Regions from separate parts of the Arthrobacter sp. AK01 genome, predicted to be linked through region 2. Evidence: predicted binding sites of a transcription regulator. Region 2 holds the regulator's gene; each other region holds the start of a gene.

The links. Region 2 encodes LexA, which represses DNA repair genes until DNA is damaged. Its sites were predicted from a motif close to TCGAACANNTGTTCGA; they were not measured.
Region 1: a site for LexA is predicted at 2,316-2,331, ahead of LN996_RS16440 (HNH endonuclease signature motif containing protein). Genes of this name have one in related genera too.
Region 3: a site for LexA is predicted at 3,386-3,401, ahead of LN996_RS02830 (LexA family transcriptional regulator). Genes of this name have one in related genera too.

Annotation. Positions count from the first base shown of each region.
Region 1 covers NZ_JAJOHP010000049.1:1,072-8,153, forward strand. The annotation lists gene LN996_RS16435 (hypothetical protein) at 1-1,986, shown strand, start outside; gene LN996_RS16440 (HNH endonuclease signature motif containing protein) at 2,574-4,136, shown strand; gene LN996_RS16445 (MvaI/BcnI family restriction endonuclease) at 5,165-6,118, shown strand; gene dcm (DNA (cytosine-5-)-methyltransferase) at 6,170-7,082, opposite strand, start outside.
Region 2 covers NZ_JAJOHP010000010.1:40,037-47,118, forward strand. The annotation lists gene dapF (diaminopimelate epimerase) at 1-158, shown strand, start outside; gene LN996_RS05285 (class I SAM-dependent methyltransferase) at 139-753, opposite strand; gene hflX (GTPase HflX) at 1,270-2,832, shown strand; gene LN996_RS05295 (ATP-dependent DNA helicase) at 2,825-4,885, shown strand; gene lexA (transcriptional repressor LexA) at 4,973-5,716, opposite strand; gene LN996_RS05305 (LysM peptidoglycan-binding domain-containing protein) at 6,062-6,421, shown strand; gene LN996_RS05310 (histidinol-phosphate transaminase) at 6,500-7,082, shown strand, end outside.
Region 3 covers NZ_JAJOHP010000005.1:7,941-15,022, forward strand. The annotation lists gene LN996_RS02815 (uroporphyrinogen-III synthase) at 1-1,154, shown strand, start outside; gene LN996_RS02820 (Y-family DNA polymerase) at 1,183-2,481, opposite strand; gene LN996_RS02825 (hypothetical protein) at 2,679-2,876, opposite strand; gene LN996_RS02830 (LexA family transcriptional regulator) at 2,941-3,372, opposite strand; gene LN996_RS02835 (hypothetical protein) at 3,531-4,349, opposite strand; gene LN996_RS02840 (ATP-binding cassette domain-containing protein) at 4,494-5,213, opposite strand; gene LN996_RS02845 (dihydrofolate reductase family protein) at 5,245-5,841, opposite strand; gene LN996_RS02850 (hypothetical protein) at 5,970-6,401, shown strand; gene LN996_RS02855 (GMC oxidoreductase) at 6,550-7,082, shown strand, end outside.

The DNA of each region.
Region 1 (7,082 bases), on a different contig from region 2:
GATACTGCCAAACTACTCGATGGTCAACCAATTGGTGTGTTCCAATCCGGGTACTGGGTTAGCGGACCTTTCGGTCTTCATAGATCTGAAGCGCGCCGAAACTTTTCGCCCACAATGAGGGTTCCTCTCCAACACTGTCACGACGTGTCGTGTACATCCGTGCACGACACTCGACTTGATACCGACGGCACCGCACCAATCAATTCGCTTCGTCACAGAGTGCATCGTTATCACGAGCTAGAATCTGACACACCGTCTGAGTGGTCAAAATTCATTGCAACAATTTCAAACTACGATGATAAGATCTTCGATGACTTTGAGCTGTCCACAACATTCGCGCTTCTTGGCGATGGCTTCGATGTCGTTGAGATTCGAAACATCCTTTCATGGCTTCTAGATCATACTGGTGGGACTCTGCGAGAGTACATAGCAAAATTTGGCTATCGCGGCCGTGCCATCGAAATAACGTCAGTTCTTTCGGCCGCCGAGTGTTTGCAGTTGTGTCTTTTATGCGATGACAAAGTTATTGCCAGGGCCATAGATACACTGATTTTCCGCCGAACTATTGAAATTCCAGCTGGTGAGGTGCGGACGCCTGTACTACGACGGGATATTAGACAGGGAATCTTTAGAATTCGACTCGAAGCATCCGCGTTGGGTGTTCGATTGAGAGCTAGGGATGATGTCGCTGCCATGCGGTTACGAAGGCTGGTAGAGCATCTTTACCCCGGCTCGGATTCCGATGCTGAGGATGAACTCAAATGGCAACTTCGGTCGATCCCCGGTGTCTCTCTTGAGGCGAGGCTGGATGAGTTCCTAAGAACTGCTAGTCCGCATGAAGTCTTATCTCGATTAGTCTTGTCTAGGCGGTCTCATGTAAGCAAGGCTGGTGAGGAACTGCATCTGGAAATAACAGGTGCGGAGGACGACGACACTCTGGTGGATCGCATCCTTTGGAAGCTCGGTTTCGATGTTGATATTACTGATTCACTGCGAATCGAGTACTGGACCGGCCATGAACGACTTCGGCAAGCCGCTCAAACGGCAAATGTAAGTACTCTGGTCGACTATGAACTTGTCCGTTCAGTTGCTGTCAGCTACTTTGTTAAGCTAGAGGAATTTCTCACCGATACCTTGTCCTTCGCTACCTGGGTCTTACTCAATGACCACGTGGTCAGCCAACATCCATTTCAGTATGACTTTGAGCGTGATCGCGTGGCTGCGTTCGCTAGGCTTGAGGAGTTTGACATCGGTCGCACAAAGAAATCCGAGGATAGGATCCGCTTCGGTGAGGACTTAACACTCTACCCGCTGGTTAGAGGTTTTGAATGTCTTGCAGGACTACTAAGCTCCTCGCTCGGTGAGTCATCAAAACTACTTCGTAATTCAAGTCAGTACCCAAATTTTCATAAAAATACGGAACTGCAACGTTTCCCATTCACTCATACAATCCCGTTTCTGGACTTGGTCCCTAGTGCCCAAGACCGACTTGTCAATGGTCTAAATGAGATAAGTGCTTTGCTCGTACAAAGCGAAATTGCGTCAGCTCGAAATGATCAACTCCATTTTAGGCGCTCGGCTGCGGATCTAGATGCATTAATGAAGACACTGGATCTGGTCGCCTCTGCAATACAAAAAGTCGAACTATTGGGAATAGTTCGAGATCTTTTCTATCCTGACAAAGTCGAGAATGATCGATGGGGTAGAAGGACCGTCTTTCTCTCAAATCGTAGGGGCAAAGAGATTGCACTTGCGCGTCCTACTTCTCATGGGCTCCTAAGATTGCCCAATCTTTCGACACCCCAATATATTGTGTCGAGTGCGCAATTTGCGGAACCGAATGACATGCTGCGAGCCATACCAACTTCTAAGTCCTCCTTCTCGACTTTGTGGGCAAGGTTCCCACAAAGACGACAAAAGGGGGAACGTATCGGTAGTGCCGATAGTGAACTGGAGGCACAGGCCGTGCGTAATGAGTCAAGCTAGATCAGACGGCGAGATAAAGAATGATTTACTAAAGGTTTTTCCGGCGTAAATATCGTAATTAGGTCACGGCGACCTCTAATATTTCTCGAGGAGGAGGCCATTTTTTGACTGCTGGTGGGCTTTGCTGGCCTACTTCTGTGGCTCCTGAGGCTGGGAATTGGTTTACCGACAAGGGAGCTGGTGCACAAGATCTCCGCCCCATCAGGTGGAGCGAAGTGAGTGAGTTGGCACTTTCTGAGATGTGAGTGCCGTCGGTGTACGAGTGTGCCGAATAATTCGTGGCATGGGCGAATTTTCTGCTTAGCTCCTCGGCTTCTATCGATGTGTTATCAAACGTACGTCAGACCCTGGGCGGAAGAACGAGAGCCAACTAAGGAGTATGGGCCTTGTATCTACTCGAATGGCCTGTTGCTCATCAGGCAAAGGATAGGCGCTGAGCTGGAACGCTGGGTCCCAACAGCTGTGAGACGGCAACGGACCTAGCGGAGTCTCGCGAGTGCGATGCGTCGTGAAGTCGGCTGACTACGCAGCATGGTAGCCTCCTGCCACAGGGGCCTCAGGTCAATCATGAAGTTCAAAGGATAGAAATGACTTTTAGAGTTTCAAATCGTATTCTCTCAAAGCTCGAAGAGATCGAAAGGGACAAGGACAAGCTGGAAGCACTTCTGTGGCAGCAGACTGGTGGGGTGTGTTTCCTCTGCGAGGATACGATTAGTAAAGCCTCGGAAGACTACGAAGCAGACCATGATGCTGCTGAAGCAGACGGCGGTCCCACTAACGTGGAGAACCTGAACTTGGCGCACATAACGTGCAATCGTATGAAGAAGGCCGCAGGATCTCGCTATATTCGTCCCTATATAAAATTTTCACGGTTCATTTCAAAAACATCAGGGAGAATAAAGTATGACGGAGTCCTGGACTTCTTCCAGATAGTACCCAAGCCTAGCCAAGTTCAAATTCTAGATGAAACGGCCGAATTTGAATTCCCCGATGGTAGCCATCGGTCCGTTGCAATAATGCGAGAGTGCAATGATGCTGGCGAATTTATGTTTGTGTATGTGGATGTGCCGCGAAGTTCTCTTTACAATGATGAGGATTGTCAACCAAGAATTCTTAAGCGTGAACATGTTGGTGCGATATTTAGCGATTTACGGAGAAACCCGTTGCACGAACCACCTAGTACGCGGCTTTCCGAACCACAGAGCGATGGGCTCCGTCGACTCCTGATGTTTGACGGCCAGCACAAGACCGTAGCCAATTGGTTGAAGGATAGGCAACGGATCGTTGCAAAGATTTATCTCAACCTTTCTCCGGAGGCAGCGATTGAACTAGTCAATTCGATACAAGCTAAGATCAAAAAACTGCCTCTATCACCTTTTGAGTTGGCTAGTAAACTTTCCGAAGAATGGGAAGATAAGCTTGCGAAGTATGAACTATCAGTAGGCGAACATGAAGCCTCAGAGGCTGGCTTCATTAGCTGGCTACCGGCTGATGACAGAGTCCGGGCCAAGCAGGCCTTTAGGGCCGCGTTAGTTCAACGACTCCTTGGTAACCCAGATCTTCGGCTTCCACAGTACGCAAAGGGATTACGTGGTGGGGGTGTTGAGTTAACTGAGACAGTAATTCGAAGTAAGGTGCTTGAGAGGCTTATTTTTACCGAGCCACTATCCGAGAAAGGTGAGGCGCTTTCTTCGATTCGTGACTCGGAAGCATCAAATATAGTTCGCCTACTCAATCACTTGACTGATGCCGCATTCGAGCCGCAAGGTGATGGACAAATGAGCGAGGTTGAAACTGAACGTGCCAAACGCATTAGCTATCAAGCTTCCATTGCCTATTGCGCTAAGTTGCTCAAAGATCTCTGGGGTAATGTGGCTATGAAGGGAAGCAATGAGAAATTTGTTCTAGCTGATGATCTCACTGATGATCAGTGGACTCGCATAACACAAGGAATAGATCGGCTCGTCGCGCACCCAGCATGGAATGCTGAGTATTCGGTTGAATCTATGAAAAGCTTGAAGTTGTCGTGGGACAAGAATCAGAATGCACAGAGGGCTTTTGAAGGGGTTTCTCTTGACCTTCCATATCTTCTAATTGGAAACTCTTCACCTGCCTTTATCAGAAACTGGGCTGGCGATGTGGCTGAGTAGGAGGTGTCAAGATGTGTAGTCGTCCCCATCGAGAGCTCGGAGTTGAAGTTGTGGATCCGTGGGAAGACAACTTCCATGGGTAAGGCCAGCCGAGGTTTTCGCGGAGTCTTGTTTGCTACATCTTAGTCCTGCACAGTCCTGCACGATCTTCACGACAACTCTCCTCAACCGAAGATATTGGTAGGAAACAACAGGTTGCTGGCGGTGTACCGAAACTCCTCAGGTTTCCTGTTGGCTCAATGATCGATCCGCGCCTAGCGGATCGTGGACCGAGCTTCGTGTCGCCATTGTTCCTTCTTGGCGTGGTCCATGGATTGAGTCATCTTCCCTTTCGATTAAACAAAAGGAAGCATATGTAGCGTCTAATCCACTTCGACTACCAAGATTAGCTAGCTCGCTAGGGCCTAAGAGCTATCTCTGTGCAAGGGTGCCGTCCTGACCTAATCGTCAGCGATTCTTGCTCTCTGAGGCGTGGAGAACGTCGTAGATGAGCCTGGCTGGCCGTCCCTTAGCTGGCCATTTCAGGGGATTCTTTTTCAGCATGTAGTCCTACTAGATAAACAGCTGCGATGGCTCAAGTACCGTGCACGGATTGCGATCCTAGTTGTAGAGTATTGCACATGGGAATACCAATTTGGCAGGATGATATTACCGAGGAGTCGGTGCGGCTGCTATTTAGAGATCATGGTGTGGAGTCCGTGCAGGTCAAGTTCTTGCGACGTAACCACAACTCGAAGAATCAAGTCTATTTGGCGAGTGATCTGTCCGAGCTCGCCTCGCTTCCGATGGGGACCATTCAGCCCAGCAGTGGGTCTTCTACCAAGGCGTCAGCTGGGGCCCCCATCTACCACGCACCGATTCCATGGACGTGGATTGGGCCGTTCGGGTCCTGCCTTGCTCCCGCTGCCCAGCTCGTCTTTTATCCTCAGTATCCCGAGGTCCGATTGTCTGGATTTCTGCGTGGTTGTCGTGATGCACCTAGCATTCTGATGTCTCCCACGAGCCGTGGCCAAGAGGCAGGACGAGTATTGATCTTCGGCGTCAACTCAAATGAAGAGACGATATTCGGCATGGTTGTGTCGGGCTCTTCGCAAGCAGCGCAGGCCTTTAGCCGATTCAAGGGCGACCTTGGGCAGGTCGTTACCATTCCGGTGCGTGAGGAAATTCCAACGAATTCAAGAATGAACCTTATTCACGAGTTGGCACGAATTCACTCAATGGGATGGTTGGAGGCCTGCGAGCTTCCTGCATCCGGTATTCTTCGGCCTTGCCGTGGACCGCGGTGTGGTGGACACACGCTGGAGGCCCATCTTGGCATCCCATTGAATGGAGCTGCCGCACCGGATTTCGGGGAATGGGAGGTAAAACAGCATGCTGTCACGTCATTTGATCGACCTAACGTTGGCAATATCACCCTGTTTACGCCGGAGCCGGATCTGGGAGGCTATGCATCGAAAGGAGTCGACTGGTTCGTTCGCACGCACGGCGTGATGGGAAAGACCCAGGTTCGTTATGACTTCACCGGTCGCCATATGGTGAGCGGTGCGCCACACCCGAAAACTGGACTCGAACTTATCCTTAATGGTTACAGTCCCCGTTATAAAGCGATGACTGCCGATGGATATGTTGGACTTGTGGATGGTAGGGGCAACCTCGTCAGCGGGTGGTCGTTCGCGAAACTCCTCCAACATTGGCAGGGAAAACACGCGTTCGCTGCATATGTTCCATCCCAAAGCGTGAGTGACGCCATTCCACGGCTTTACAGGTACAGTAACCGTGTCTTCTTGGCTGAAGGCACGCGTTTCGGTTTGTTCCTCGAAGCATTGTCGCGCGGTTCTATCGTGTACGACCCTGGCATCAAATCCGAACTGCAGGGAAACGGTCGCTGGACACCGAAAGCCCGCAGTCAGTTCCGCATTGCGACTAGGTTGCTTTCGTCTCTCTACAACGATTTTAATGAAATTGACGTTCTTATATCCTGATGTGGTAGTTGCGGAATGTGTGGGCGGGCACTTCTGCCCGCCCACGGAAACTTACGCCGTCTTGGCGATTTCCAGTTCTGCGCTTTTGATTTTCGCTACGTGGGGCGCCATGATGCGGGCTACTTCATTCATCACTGGCATGACCACGCTGTTCCCGAACTGCTTGTAGGCCTGTGTATCACTTACGGGGATGCGGTAGTCATCGCTAAAGCCCATGAGGCGTGCACATTCTCTAGGCGTCAGCCGCCGGGGACGAAGGCCGCTTTGCGACACCAGTATCTCCGAGCCGTCCTTGTAGTAGCGGGCCGATAGGGTGCGGGTGGTTCCCTCGGCGTGGGCCAAGCCAAATCCAAAGCCGTTTCCGGCTGCTTTGTGCTTTTCGGCATAGCTTTGGAGGTAGGACCACAATTTTGGTGTCAGGGTATACTTTGGTAACACCTCACTGTTTGCATGATCAAAGAACCGGTCTCCATCCCATTCTAGGAATGGCTCGGTGCCATCTGTTTTATGCAGAATAGATCCGAGTTTTGGGCCATGCAATGGAAGTTCCAGGTCGTCCCAAGTGAAATCTGTTGGTTGGCGGAAGCCAACGATTATGATGCGTTCGCGGTGTTGGGGCGTGAAATGCTTCCCGTTGATGACTCTGTGGTGAACCTGGTAGCCGAGCTCCTCCTCAAGAGTGGCCATAATTACGGAGAAGGTCTTGCCTTTATCGTGTGACTTCAGGTTTTTTACGTTTTCAAGCATGAAAGCAGCTGGCCGCTTTTCGTCTATGATTCGGGCGACATCAAAAAACAGCGTCCCCTGCGTGACGTCCTCGAAACCATGAGCCCGTCCAAGAGCATTCTTCTTGCTCACTCCAGCAATGGAAAATGGCTGGCACGGGAAACCACCTAGCAAGACGTCGTGATCGGGAACTTCCTCGGCAGGGTGTATCTGAATGTCACCCACGAAGGTGTGGCTT
Region 2 (7,082 bases):
CCATCCGTCACTGGGCCGGCAATACGGCGCCGAACGATTGGCACGTCAAGGTTCCCGGCGGCGTCGTTGACGTTAAGTTCTTCCCCGGCGCGGGCGGTCGCGAGCACGTAGAGCTCAGCGGCCCTGCCGTCATCGTGGCTACTGGGACGCTTTCCTGACCCGAATAATCCTGAAAGACTTGGACGTACTCTCGCGCGAAACCGTGTAAGTGCTGTCCAGTTCACCGGCGAGCCACCGCTGGAGGGAATCGGAGCCAAGGTTCTTTTGAACCACCAGCCATGCATTGCCTCCTGGGGCAAGGCGGGGAATCCACTTCAGCAAGAGCGAGTGAAGTTCATCTTTGCCGATTCGGATGGGCGGGTTGGACCAGATCGTGTCGAATTCGACGCCGGCGTCCACCTCGTCGGGGAGGCTCGCCGTCACGTTGGTCAAGCCCAGGGCCGCGGCGTTCTCGTTGGTCAGCGTGACGCACCGTTCGTTGACGTCCACCGCGTGCACCTTGGCATGGGGTGCCATCAAGCCCAACGTCAAGGCGATGGGACCCCAGCCACAGCCGATGTCCAAGAGGTTTCCCTGCGGCGAAGGCGGCGGAACTTCCGAGAAGAGTATCGCGGTACCTTTGTCGACGCCGTCGGGGCTGAAGATGCCGGAGGAGGTCTGCAACTGGCGCGTGGCTCCAGCGAGTTCCACCGTGAGGGGCTTTCTGGTGAAAGGTCCGGCTGGTTGGGCGGTGAAATAGTGTGCAGACTCCATAATTTGCCAGATTAGTTGGCTAACGGCGCCATGGGAAACTGCCCCGGCCAAGGGGTGGTTTGACACCGGGTGATAATGTGGAACGCATGTTCTTGATCTTCGAGTAAATAGCCGAAACCCGCCTGGTTCATCAGGCGGAGCACGGCACCGCCCGCGATGCAGGCCCGCCTTGGCCATCAGCCAAGCACGGGTCTTTCCGCCAGGCAGGTCCTACCGGCACAATCCGTTGGCTTTTTCCCGTCACGGACTCCTTGAAGATCCCACTATCCAGTCAGCTTCCTGATCCGCCAACCATTGCGGTTGCACGGTCGAGGCGGGCAGTGTGCAGTCTCCAGGTCGCCAGGAACCTCTGCGCGGATCCAACCACGCCGGAACACAGCAACCGCTGCCCATGCCACGGGTGGCCGTTCAGCACAGGAGGCCCTTTTGCCCCAAGCCCGTCAGCCCAGCGCGAATAGCGCCCCATTGAGCAACAAACAGCACTATTCTGGAATTGCCGAACAGTCTAAGGAGACCATGACCACCCAGAAGCACTCCGGATCCGATTCCGACGCCCAGGACATGAGTCCTGAACAAATCCAGGCCGTCATCGACCGGATACTTTCCAAGGATGTACCTGCGCCGTCATCCGATGACAACGAAGCCAATGGTGTGTTCGGCAAGGCGCAGGCGATTTCGACGCTTGACCAGGAACACAGCATTTACGACGGCGACCAGGAAGACCTGGCTGAACGCCGCGCACTGCGCCGCACCGCAGGTCTGTCCACTGAACTCGAAGACGTCACCGAGGTCGAATACCGGCAGCTGCGCCTTGAGCGCGTTGTCCTCGCCGGACTGTGGACCGAAGGCACCCTGGCCGATGCCGAGAATTCGCTTCGCGAACTTGCTGCGCTGGCAGAAACTGCCGGCTCCGAGGTCCTTGACGGTTTGGTCCAGCGCCGCACGAAGCCGGACCCGGGCACCTTCCTGGGATCGGGCAAGGCCCAGGAGCTCAAGGACATCGTTGCCGCCACCGGTGCGGACACCGTAGTGGTGGACACTGAGCTGGCACCGTCCCAGCGCCGCGGCCTTGAAGACATTGTCAAGGTCAAGGTCGTGGACAGGACCACCCTGATCCTGGACATCTTCGCCCAGCATGCCAAGAGCCGGGAAGGCAAGGCCCAGGTTGAGCTTGCACAGCTCGAATATCTGCTCCCGCGCCTCCGTGGCTGGGGCGACTCCATGTCCCGCCAGGCCGGTGGCCAAGTGGGTGGAGCCGGCGCAGGCATGGGCTCGCGTGGTCCTGGTGAAACAAAGATCGAACTGGACCGGCGTCGCATTCGCACGCGGATGGCCAAACTGCGTCGGGAAATCGCCGCGATGAAGCCGGCCCGCGAGACCAAGCGTGCCAACCGTCGTCGCAATGCTGTTCCTTCTGTCGCTATCGCCGGTTATACCAACGCCGGCAAGTCGTCGCTCCTGAACCGCTTGACCGACGCCGGTGTCCTGGTGGAAAACGCCCTGTTCGCTACCTTGGATCCCACCGTTCGCAAAGCCCAGACTCCGGATGGCATTGGCTACACGCTGGCCGACACTGTTGGGTTCGTCCGGTCTCTGCCAACGCAGCTGATTGAGGCCTTCCGGTCGACGCTGGAGGAAGTTGCTGACGCGGATCTGATCCTGCATGTCGTGGATGCCTCGCACCCGGACCCAGAAGGTCAAATCGCTGCCGTACGGGCTGTTTTCACTGAAGTGGACGCCCGCAAGGTTCCTGAGATCATCGTCCTGAACAAAGTCGATGTGGCGGATCCTTTCGTCGTGGAGCGCCTCAAGCAGAAGGAGCCCCGCCATGCGGTGGTTTCCACTCGTACAGGCCAGGGCATCGCTGAGCTGTTGGAAGACATCAGCCAGTCCATTCCGCGGCCGGGCGTACGGCTTGAGCTGCTTATTCCCTACGACCGGGGAGACATGATCAGCAAGCTGCACAGTTCTGATTCGGAGATCCTGAACCTGGAGCATGAGGAAGACGGCACCCGCGTGGTGGTCATGGTCCGCGAGGGCCTGGCAGCCGAACTGGAGTCTTTCGTCAGCAATGGTTGAGAAGGTGGCGGCGGACGCCGTCGAATCGGTGGGAGAGAAAGCCACCCTCGAGCTGTTGGATCGTGCTGTCGCCGGCATGGGCGGTCAAAGCCGTGCCGGCCAGCACGAAATGGCCAAACATGTCACCCGGGCGATTGAAACCGGGGAGCACCTGCTGGTCCAGGCAGGAACGGGAACAGGTAAGTCTTTGGCGTACCTGATTCCGTTGATCGCGCATTCCATGGACAGCAACAAACCGACGCTCGTGTCCACCGCCACCTTGGCACTGCAAACCCAGATTGTTGGCCGGGACCTTCCCCGGCTGTTGGAGACCATCAGCCCTGCCCTTGAACGACCCGTCAACGTGGCGCTCGTGAAGGGCAGGGCCAACTACGTCTGCCGCCAGAAGCTGGAAGGTGGGTTCCCCAGCGAAGAGCCGTCCGAGGGGCAGCTGTTTTCCTTAGGCGAGGACACCAGCGTGCCGCACTTCGCGGCATCCATGGGCGGACCGCAGTCACAGCTCGGCAAGGAAGTGGTCCGCCTTCGCGAGTGGGCCGAAAAGACGACCACCGGCGACCGTGACGAACTGATGCCCGGCGTCACGGACCGTGCCTGGCGGCAAGTCTCTGTGACCTCCATGGAGTGCCTCGGCGCGCAGAAGTGTCCGGTGGCTGAAGAGTGCTTCAGTGAGTTGGCGCGGTCCCGCGCGGGTGAGGCCGACGTCGTCGTCACCAACCACGCCATGCTTGCCGTCAGCGCCTTTGAAGGGCTGGCTGTGTTGCCTGAGTATGACGTCGTGGTGGTGGACGAAGCACACGAGCTGCAGGATCGCGTGACCGGCGCGGTCTCGGGCCAGTTGTCTGTGGCCATGGTTCATGCCGCGGCCTCAAGCGCACGCAAGCACACCGCCATCACGGTGGATGCCGTCAACGCTGCGGCGGAGCGCCTGGACATGGCCATCGCAGGGGTGCCCAACGGGTTGCTGGCCAGTGGGCTCAACGACGAACAGCTTGACTGCCTTGACCAGTTACGCGATGCGACCCGCGCGGCGCTCTCAGATTCCAAGACCGACTCTTCCAACGCGGTCGACGGCGGCAGGCAGCTCGCTCGCTCACGGCTCATGCTCATTCTTGAATTGTGCGAGCGGATGCTGGCCGCCAAGGAGAACCGGGAAGTGGTCTGGTTTTCCCGCAACAGCACCTTCGACCCCCAACAGGGTTACTCGCAGCCTGACGAAACGGCACCGGCACTGATCAACATCGCGCCACTCAGCGTCGCGGGACGGCTGCGCGAAGGCCTCTTCGCGGGCCACACCGTGGTGCTCACCTCCGCCACGCTGGCGATTGGCTCTGCCTTCGAACCGGCGGCTGGAGGTCTGGGCCTCATCGGCGACGGCGCCCCGAGCTGGACCGGGATTGATGTTGGATCGCCCTTTGATTACCCCAAACAGGGGGTGCTGTATGTTGCGAAGCACTTGCCCAAGCCGGGGCGTGGGACCTCGCCCGAGGCTCTCGATGAGCTCGAAGACCTCATCCGGGCATCCGGCGGGGGAGCGCTTTGTCTCTTCTCTTCGCGGCGAGCTGCCGAAGAAGCCGCCGACGCCATGCGGCTGCGCCTTGACATGGACATTCTCTGCCAGGGCGAATCCACCATGGCTGCCCTTGTGAAGCAATTCGCAGATGAGCCGGACACTTGCCTGTTTGGCACCATGTCACTCTGGCAGGGCGTCGACGTGCCGGGTGGTTCGTGCCGCCTGGTGGTGATTGACCGCATTCCCTTCCCGCGCCCCGACGATCCCCTGATGACTGCCCGCTCCCGGGCAGTCGCCCAGTCGGGCGGGAATGGCTTCATGGCCGTGTCAGCAACGCATGCCGCCATCCGCTTGGCACAAGGCGCTGGGCGCCTTATCCGTTCAACGGGAGACAAGGGAGTCGTGGCCGTGCTTGACTCACGGCTGTCGACGGAACGCTACGGCGGTTTTCTGAGGGCTGCGCTTCCGCCGTTCTGGGCGACGACGGACAGGGCGGTTGTGCGCGGCGTGCTGGAACGCCTGGGCTCCGCCAAGGCCTCCTAGGTCCAACAATGCCTCGTGGGGCCAACAAAGCCTCCTGGGTGCGGCAAAAGCCGCCCAGGAGGCTTGGGGTACCTACCTAGTGGGCACCTACAGGGAACGCAGAACAGAGACAACCTTGCCCATGATGGTGGCTTGGTCGCCAAGGATTGGCTCGTATTGGGTGTTCTGGGGCAGCAACCACGTGTGGCCATCGCGCTGACGGAACGTCTTGACGGTAGCCTCGTCATCCAGCAGTGCGGCCACGATGTCGCCGTTGATGGCGTCGTTCTGGCGGCGCACAACAACCCAGTCACCGTCGCAGATGGCGGCATCAATCATTGAGTCGCCTGCCACCTTCAGCATGAACAGTTCGCCGTGGCCCACAAGTTGCCTGGGAAGGGGCAAGACGTCTTCCACTGCCTGGTCAGCCAGGATGGGGCCGCCTGCAGCGATCCGGCCCACCAGGGGAACCATGGCAGTATCGCTGGCGCTGGCCAGCTCCGTGACGGCAAGGCCACCCGCGCTGCGCAGCGTCGCAGGGGCTTCGACGCCGGGAATTGGTCCGCCATCCAACGTCAACGGCATCAGGACTTCCATGGCACGGGGACGCTTGGGGTCCCTGCGCAGATAGCCGAGCTTCTCGAGCTGGGAAAGCTGATGCGTGACACTCGACAAACTTGCCAGGCCGACGGTGTCACCGATCTCACGCATGCTTGGCGGATACCCATTGTCATTCACCGAGCGTTGGATGGTCTCCAGAATTTTTTTCTGCCGGACAGTCAGGCTCTTGGGACTCTTTTGAGGCTGTTGGCTCCGCAGGGGTGCCCCGCCGCCTGTGGCTTTCGCTGCCATGTTCGCCAGTGCCTTTCCATTCGCCCCGGAACGATCCAGGGGTGTCGGGTCTGCAAAAAATGTCAGACCCTCCTGTTCCACTGAAACAGTGCTGTTTCTTCACTCAAACGTAGGGCAGGCACAGGCGTTTATCAAACATTTGTTCTAGCGAGTCTCGACACCGTTCGTTGATAAGTGCTAAAAATGTCATAGCAAGGTTCGAATATGTGTTCTATAAACCCGAACCGGATGACGGATGTTCGAACAGAGTGTTCGAACATCCGGGATCGGGGGAGGGGAACACAAAGAATTGGCAGCCATGTACCGGAATCCGGCGCAAGGCAATAGCTCAGAAGGGCTCAGCTCATGTCCGCAATCACTACGTTCGCTGATTTCCGCACTACCCAGGCGCCGACGCGCCTGCGTCTTACCCGCCGGGGTCGGATGGTCTTCTTTGGCATCCCCGCAATGCTGCTGGTGGCTGCGCTGCTGAGCCTGGCCGGTTTCATTACGTCCCCTGCCAAGGCCTCGGACTCGCAGGCGCAGCTCCAGCCGCCGGTCGCGGTGACCGTGACGGTCCAGCCCGGGCAGTCGCTGTGGGGTATCGCCGGCGCAGCTGCTCCGGAGCGCGATCCCAGGGATGTCATCTCCGAGATCATTCAGCTCAACGACCTCCATGGTGGCCGGATCCAGCCCGGGCAGCGTTTGTTCGTCCCGGCAAGCTAGCGCGTTCCACCGTGGCTGGATCCGGTGGCGCGGCGTCACAGTTACTCGGCAGTCCCGGTAGCCCCTTAAACTGTCTTGGTGAGTGACCAGCTTGAGCGACTAGACCGACTACCCCTCCGGACCAACCTGCGTGGACTGAGCCCCTATGGCGCACCGCAGCTTGACGTTCCTATCCTGCTCAATGTCAACGAGAACACTCATGGCGTTCCCGCGGACGTCCAGGCGGCCATCACGGAAGCCGTTGCCGCCGCGGCCACGGGGCTGAACCGCTACCCGGACCGGGAGTTCACTGAACTGCGCGAGTCCTTGGCCGAATACCTTGGCCACGATCTCACCCCGGACAACATTTGGGCCGCCAATGGTTCAAATGAGGTCCTGCAGCAGATCCTCCAAGCATTCGGCGGACCCGGTCGGAAGGCACTCGGATTCCCGCCCACGTATTCGATGTACCCCCTGCTGGCCAGTGGCACGGATACCGAATACGTACGCGGAGTCCGGGCAGAGGATTACGGCTTGGATGCGGCGTCGGCGGCAGCGCAGGTTCGTGAAACAGGAGCCAACATTGTGTTCCTGTGCTCGCCCAACAACCCCACCGGAACAGGCCTGGGCCTGGAAGTTGTTGAGGCCGTTTACGAGGCCGGGGAAGCCAGCCAGGCCATCG
Region 3 (7,082 bases), on a different contig from region 2:
CTGTTGCACGCGCCCTCGAAGTCCACGACGCCACCGCCGCTCCGGGAGTATCCGAAGCGGCCGATGCGCCGCTGGATGGCTTCCGAATCGGCGTCACCTCGCACCGCCGTTCCCGTGACCTCATTGAGGCATTGGAGCGCCGCGGTGCGAGCGTGTTGCACGCCCCCGCTTTGAAGATCGCACCTGTGCAGGAAGACATGGTCCTCATCGAGGACACCCGCACCATCATTGCGGCAAAGCCGGACATTTGTATCGCCACCACGGCTTACGGAATGCGCCGCTGGTGCGAGGCCGCGGACTCGTTCGGCATCGGCGAGCAACTCCTGGAAACCCTGTCCGCTTGCCGCATGTTCGTCCGTGGCCCCAAGGCCCGCGGTGCCGTGCGCGCTGCCGGTCTTGCCGACGTCGGAATCAGCAGTGACGAAACCACGGCCACGCTGGTGGACATGCTGCTGGCCGAAGGCGTTCGTGGCAAGACCGTGGCCGTGCAGCTGCACGGATACACCGACGTCCGCCAGCTGGAGCGGCTCCGCATGTCCGGCGCCACGGTCCTGACGGTGACCCCGTACCGCTGGGTGAAGCCCGACGGCGAGGACAAACTGCCGCGCCTGATCGAAGCCGTGGTGGGCGGGAACCTCGATGTACTGACGTTCACCAGCGCCCCCGCGGTGGATGCCATGTGGAGCACCGCTCACGAAATGGGCCTCTACCGGCAGCTCATCGAAGCCCTTAAGGGGCCGGTGACTGTTGCCGCGGTGGGGCCGGTCACCGCACAGCCACTGGTCGACGCCGGGCTGACGCCCCTTATCCCCGACCGCTACCGGATGGGTGCCTTGATCCGCTTGGTGACGGAGCACCTGTCCCTGAACCACGTGCGCCGTTTGGAAACCAAGAGCGCAACGATCGAGCTGCGTGGGCGCTGCCTGCGGATCAACGGTGAGGTGGTGGACCTTGCACCGGCCCCCCTCCTGCTGCTGCGGGCCCTGCTCGGCGCGGGTGGAGCCGTATTGTCCAGGGAAGCGCTCTCGGACCTGTTGGACCTGCGTGGCTCCGTGCACGCCCTGGACATGACAGTCAGCAGGCTGCGGTCCTCGCTGCCGGATGGCAAGCTCGTGGAGACCGTCGTGAAGCGCGGTTACCGGCTGCGGGCGTAGGCTCTCCGCTTCCTCGTCCCCTGCCCCGCTACGCCGCCTTCACCAGGGGAAGTTCGTCCCAGTTGGTGGTGTAGCGGGGGCTGAGCATGTCCCGTTTCATGGACCAGTCCGGGCCGCCCTTAATGCCGGCGTGGCCCAGGCCGATGGAGCCCCGGCCATACCGCTTGCTGACTTGCTCCAGCAGGGGGCCGATGCCGCGCTCCTCATGACGGTTCTCGAAGATCTCCAACGGTTTCTGGTTGCCGCTGGGACGGAGGTCCGTGACCATGATTCCGGCTTTGGCATACTTCACGCCTTCCTGGATTTTGGGGACCAGCGCGTGTGCGGCCTTGGTGAGGAGCACGGGGTCCGACGTGGGCATGGGCAGCCTCACGGTGACCGTGGGAAAGGACTTATCGTTCGGGTTGTAGACGGACGTCGCGGCAAACGCTGTTAGGAGCTTGGCCTGAAGATCGTGCTTGGCCAGCCTGGCACTGGCCATTTGACCGTAGACGCTGAGCACCTGCCGCAGCTGGTCCGTCGTCGTAATCGGTGTGGAGAACGAGCGGGAGAAGATCAGTTGGTCCCGGCCGACTCTCTCTTCCTCCATGGGAATACAGGGCGTGCCTTGGAGTTCCAGGACGGTTCGCATCATGACAATCGAGAACTTGTCCCGCAAAGCAATCGGGTCGGCGTGGACCAGGTCCAGGATTGAGAAGATTCCCAGGGCGTTCAGGCGCTTGGTAAGCCGCGTTGCCACACCCCAGATTTCAATGACGGACAGCCGTGCCATGAGAGCTTCGCGTTGGGCTTCGGGGACCGAGTCCCAGCGGCATACGCCGTGGAAGGCTGGATTGTGCTTAGCCCATTTGTTGGCGAGCTTGGCCAGGGTCTTGGTGCGGGCGATTCCGACACAGACCGGAACCCCCACATGCCGTTGGCAGGCTGCCTTGATGGTGCTTCCCAGCTCCAGCAAGTCCTGTGGTTGTCCCCTGACTCCGAGAAACGCCTCGTCAATGGAGTAGACCTCCTGCCATGCCGAGTAGCGGGCCAGGAGCTCCATGACCCGGGAGCTGATGTCGCCGTACAGTTCATAGTTGCTGGAGAGCGCTATCAGCCCCCATTCCTTGGCCCGTGGGGCGATCTTGAACCACGGCTCCCCCAGCCCAATGCCCAGCTTCTTGGCTTCCGGCGACCTGGTCACGGCGCAACCGTCATTGTTGGACAACACAATCAATGGCTTGCCCTCCAGCGCGGGGTTGAAGGCCCTCTCCGCCGACGCATAGAAGCAGTTGATATCCACATGGGCAATCTCTTGCATTTGATGCATGAGAGCTGGCTTGGACATCATTCTCCTTGCGTTCGCCACTAGCACGCATGCCCGCAATCATCACGCAGGACACCCCGTGCATTCGAATATATCTTCGAATGCATCAACTGTACCGCCGACCGCCGACAAGAAACCGCGTTGCAGCAGCGACCGAACTCCGCCCACAACATCAGCTCCAGTTCGATATCAACCTGCCGCTGATCACACCGCTTGGGTTAGTCGTGGGCGGGTTCGCCACTGACTTGGTGGTCGGCGTGGTTGATGGTCTTCTGGATGAGCCGGGGTTTGGCGAGTTGCCAAAGAAGGTTGAGGCGGGTCGGTTCGGCCAGCATCCGAAGTGTCACGGCTGCGATTTCGAGCAGTTCCGGCCCGGACTGACACCATCGAGGAGTAGACCCATCCTTCAAGTGCATATGTCGCGTTTGTGCACTCAAAGATAGAACGGATCAACTCGGGGATCAGCGGGGGCGGCGACAGCTAGATGTGATGCAGGCACGTGGTTGCCACGCCCCAGATGGTCAGCTCAGACATTGCCGGCACGCGAATGTCCGGGTACTTGGGATTGTCCGCCTGGAGGATCACCCCTGAGGGCGTGACGCGGAGCCTCTTGATGGTCAACTCACCGTCAAGGACAGCCACGACGACGGACCCGTCCTTGGGCTCCAGCGCCCGGTTAACGATCAACTCGTCCCCGTCGCTGATCCCGGCACCCTCCATGGATTGCCCCGTCACCCTCACCACGAAAGTGCTGGTGACATCCTTGATCAGGTGCTCATTGAGATCGATCCTGCCGTCAAAGTAGTCCTGGGCAGGCGATGGATACCCTGCCGCCACCGGGATTGGAGCCAGCAGTACCGACATCAGGGAAAAGCCCGCATCTATCACGCGGGGGCCGACGATCACGCCCACAACACACCTTTATTCGAATATATGTTCGATACTTGAGTGTACAGCGGTTGGCGGACATTGTTCGATCTCCACCCGAAACCTACCCGCGGAACCGTGAAATCGCGGGCCGGAGATGGCATGGCTGCTGGTCCCCGCCGGGGCGGGGAAGGCAGATAGAGCTATCCGCCGGTTCCCGGCCGGGCTGGTGCTGTGATCTCGCGCGCGGGCAGGACGGCGGCGTCCAGGATGGTACGGTTCCCGAGCGGCCGTTCGAGATCGACAGCGAAGGGCGTCGCCGGGTTTCCCTGACAGGTGGCCCACTGCGCCCCGGCGGGCTGCACCCCCAGGACGACCTCGACCGTGGACTCTGTTTCGACGAGCTTGACGACGTCAATCCGGCCTTCGGCGTTCTTCCCGGAGTTGCAGTCGAACTCCGTGACGAGGAGAGCCACGCGATCGGACTCAGGGACCGGCGGCAACGAGGGATCAAGAGTGACTGCGCCGGCTCTCAGCTCGCCAAGGTCCAGCGTGGGCGTGCAGGTCGATGACTCGACGACCGCCCATACCGGTTGACCTGGTTCCGATGCCATGGAGTGGGTGGAAATGACGATGTACATGTAGTCGCGGACATCGCCGTAGCCGTGATCCTGGGGAGCTGCGAGTTTGTTCATGAGCATCACACGATCGCTGCTCTCCTGCGCAATCAGCCAGGTGACCGGGTCAAAAGCCGAGACCCCACGGCCGGCGAGAGCCGGGGCGGCCTCCGGGCCGAGCTCGCTGGCCGGTCGTGGATTGTCCAGCGCCGGACGCGAAACTTCGTTGCCTTGGCACAGCACAACTTCCGGTCGGATTTCCGGGGTTGGGCTCCCGGCGGACGGCAGGCTGGCAGACGGCAGGCCGGCGGCCGGCTGTCCGAGCGATGCGCACCCCGTTCCCAACAGCATCAGGGCTCCGCAGGCCAATGTAAGGCGTGGTGCTGCTGTCAATAGTTTCCCCATGCCGCCAAGGCTACGCCGCTCACCGGACGGGACCCATCACCGGACGGGACCCATCACCGGACCAGACCTCATCATCGGGCAAGCCCCGCCCATTCGCGAACCTCTCCGGTCACTTTCCCGGCGCGTTGGCCACGTGAGGTGGCGTCAGATGTGCCGAAGATACCTCTGAGGTGCGTCCAGGAATGACCGCCAGTTAGCAACAAGATCAAGATCTTCCCAGTCGCGTGCCCGCAGGCCCCAAGGCCCGACTTCCAGGATCCGGGCGCCCGGAAGGGCCGCCAGAAGAGGTGAGTGAGTGGACATGATGACCTGGGAATCTCCGTGGGACAACAGGTCCTTCAGAACACTGAGAAGGCTGAGGCAACCGCTGAACGACAAAGCCGACTCGGGCTCATCGAGCACCCACAATCCGTGTCCCTTGAATCTGTCCAGCGCCAATTCCAGGAATGACTCGCCGTGGGACATGTCGTGGAATGGGATGTCCCCGGATGTGCTCGGGTTCATCTCGAGGTACGTGAAGAATCCGTGCATGGTTTCGGCCCGCAGGAAGTACCCCCGCCGGCTGGCACCGGCATTCCGGACAAGCTGCAGGTGATCGGCGAGGACGGATTCGCTGGACCTGGTGGTGTGCCGTGCACCGGTGGAACCGCCTTCCGGCGACAGACCGTAAGCCAGGGCGATGGCTTCCACCAGGGTCGATTTGCCGGACCCGTTCTCGCCAATCAGGATGGTTGCTGAGGTCAGGTCGAGGCCCTCATCAAGCACCTGGGCAACAGGCGGCAGCGCTGCCGGCCAGCGACCGCGATCAAGAACGTTTGCAGGGTCCTCAGCAACCCGTCGGATGGGGTAGGTGTGGAGGGGCATGCGCCCATTCTTGCAGTCACCGAATCTCCGGCTAGCGAATCACGCGGTACCGTACGTGCGTCACGAGCCCGGTCCCCCGTACGTCCACCGGCTCCAGGCGGACGTCCCCGAGTCCATCCAGCAGCCGCTCGCCGCCGTCGAGAATGACCGGCGAGATGTGGAGCCTCAACTCGTCCATCAGCCCCGCCGAGAGGAACTGCCGGGCCGTCTGCGCTCCGCCGGCGATGGCCACGTCCTTGCTGCCGGCAGCTTCCCGGGCACGGTCCAGTGCAGCCTCAATACCATTGGTGACAAAGTGGAACGTCGTGCCGCCCTGCAGCTCCAAGGGCTCCCGCTCATGATGGGTCAGGACGAAGACGGGCGCATGGTAAGGAGGTTCCTCACCCCACCACCCGCGCCAGTCCGCGTCCCAAGGGCCGGCCCCTGGTCCTGCGTACATGTTCCTGCCCATGATGTAGGCGCCCGCCTCCAGGATCCCGGCCACTTCGGCTGCGTTGGCTTCACGCTCTTCGAACTGCCAGCGGTGCAGGCTTTCGCCGCGCTCCCCCAGCGGCTGATCCAGGGACTGGTTGGGGCCGGCAACAAAGCCGTCCAGGGACACGGTGAGATCGCAGGTTACTCGGCTCATGCGCCCATCCTGCCACCCACCATGCCGGCCGTACAGGAAACAGTTGGGGCCAGGACCCTAGGCGGAGGAACCGACGGGCTCTACGCTGAACCTGTTCACCAGCGCGATGACGCGAAGAGAGGGCAGCCATGGCTCGGGATCCAAAACCCACGTTGGAGCAACTGAACATCCTGGTCGGCGAGTGGGAAACGTCCATTCCGGGCATGGAGATCTCCGGTAGGACGGCGTTCGAGTGGCTCGAGAGTGGAGGCTTCCTCATTCAGCGCTCCACGGTCCAGCACCCCGAGTACCCCAACGCGGTCAGCGTCATCGGCGCCACAGGCTCGGACGGTGCGTTCCAGCAGCACTATTTCGACTCCCGTGGCGTAGCGCGGATCTACGACATGACGCTCAAGGACAAGCTGTGGACCCTTTTCCGGGATGGACCGGACTGGCCTCAGCGCTTTGTTGGCCGCTTCAGCGAGGATGGCACCACCATCACTGCGCGCTTGGAGCGGGGCAGTTACCCCGGTGGACCGCTGGAACACGACTTTGACATGGTTTACAGGCGCCTCGCTTAACCCGAGTACTACCCAATAACTCCACCTCATTTACAGATCCCCTGCCCGGTGGGAACATAAGCCCCATAGTCCGCGGAGGCATCGCCCGGCCACGCCCGGCGCCGTCAGCTGCAGCTATGTAGTCAGCTCTCCTCTGAGAGGAACGGCCATGGGTCGTCTGGGGACCGGGAACAGTGGGGATGCGGGTACCGAACCCGCCAGTGATCCTTCACGCCACCGGGGCAGTGGCATCGAAAAAGTCGACGCAGTGGTGGTTGGTTCAGGCTTCGGCGGTTCCGTGGCCGCACTTCGACTGGCCGAAGCCGGGCAGTCCGTTGTGCTCATGGAACGCGGCAAACCTTACCCACCCGGCAGCTTCGCGCGCTCGCCGTCCGAGATGGGCAGGAACTTCTGGGATCCGGACCGCGGCCTGTACGGGCTCTTTGACGCCTGGACATTCCGTGGCACTGAGGGACTGGTGTCCAGCGGGCTGGGTGGCGGCTCACTCATTTACGCCAACGTGCTGCTGCGCAAAGACGAAAAGTGGTTCGTCAACGAGTCACCCATTCCCGGCGGCGGGTACGAGAACTGGCCCTTCACCCGGGCAGATCTCGAACCTTACTACGATGCCGCCGAGGCTATGCTCCAGCCTGTCCCCTACCCGTACAGGGACACGGCCAAAACCGTGGCCATGGAAAAATC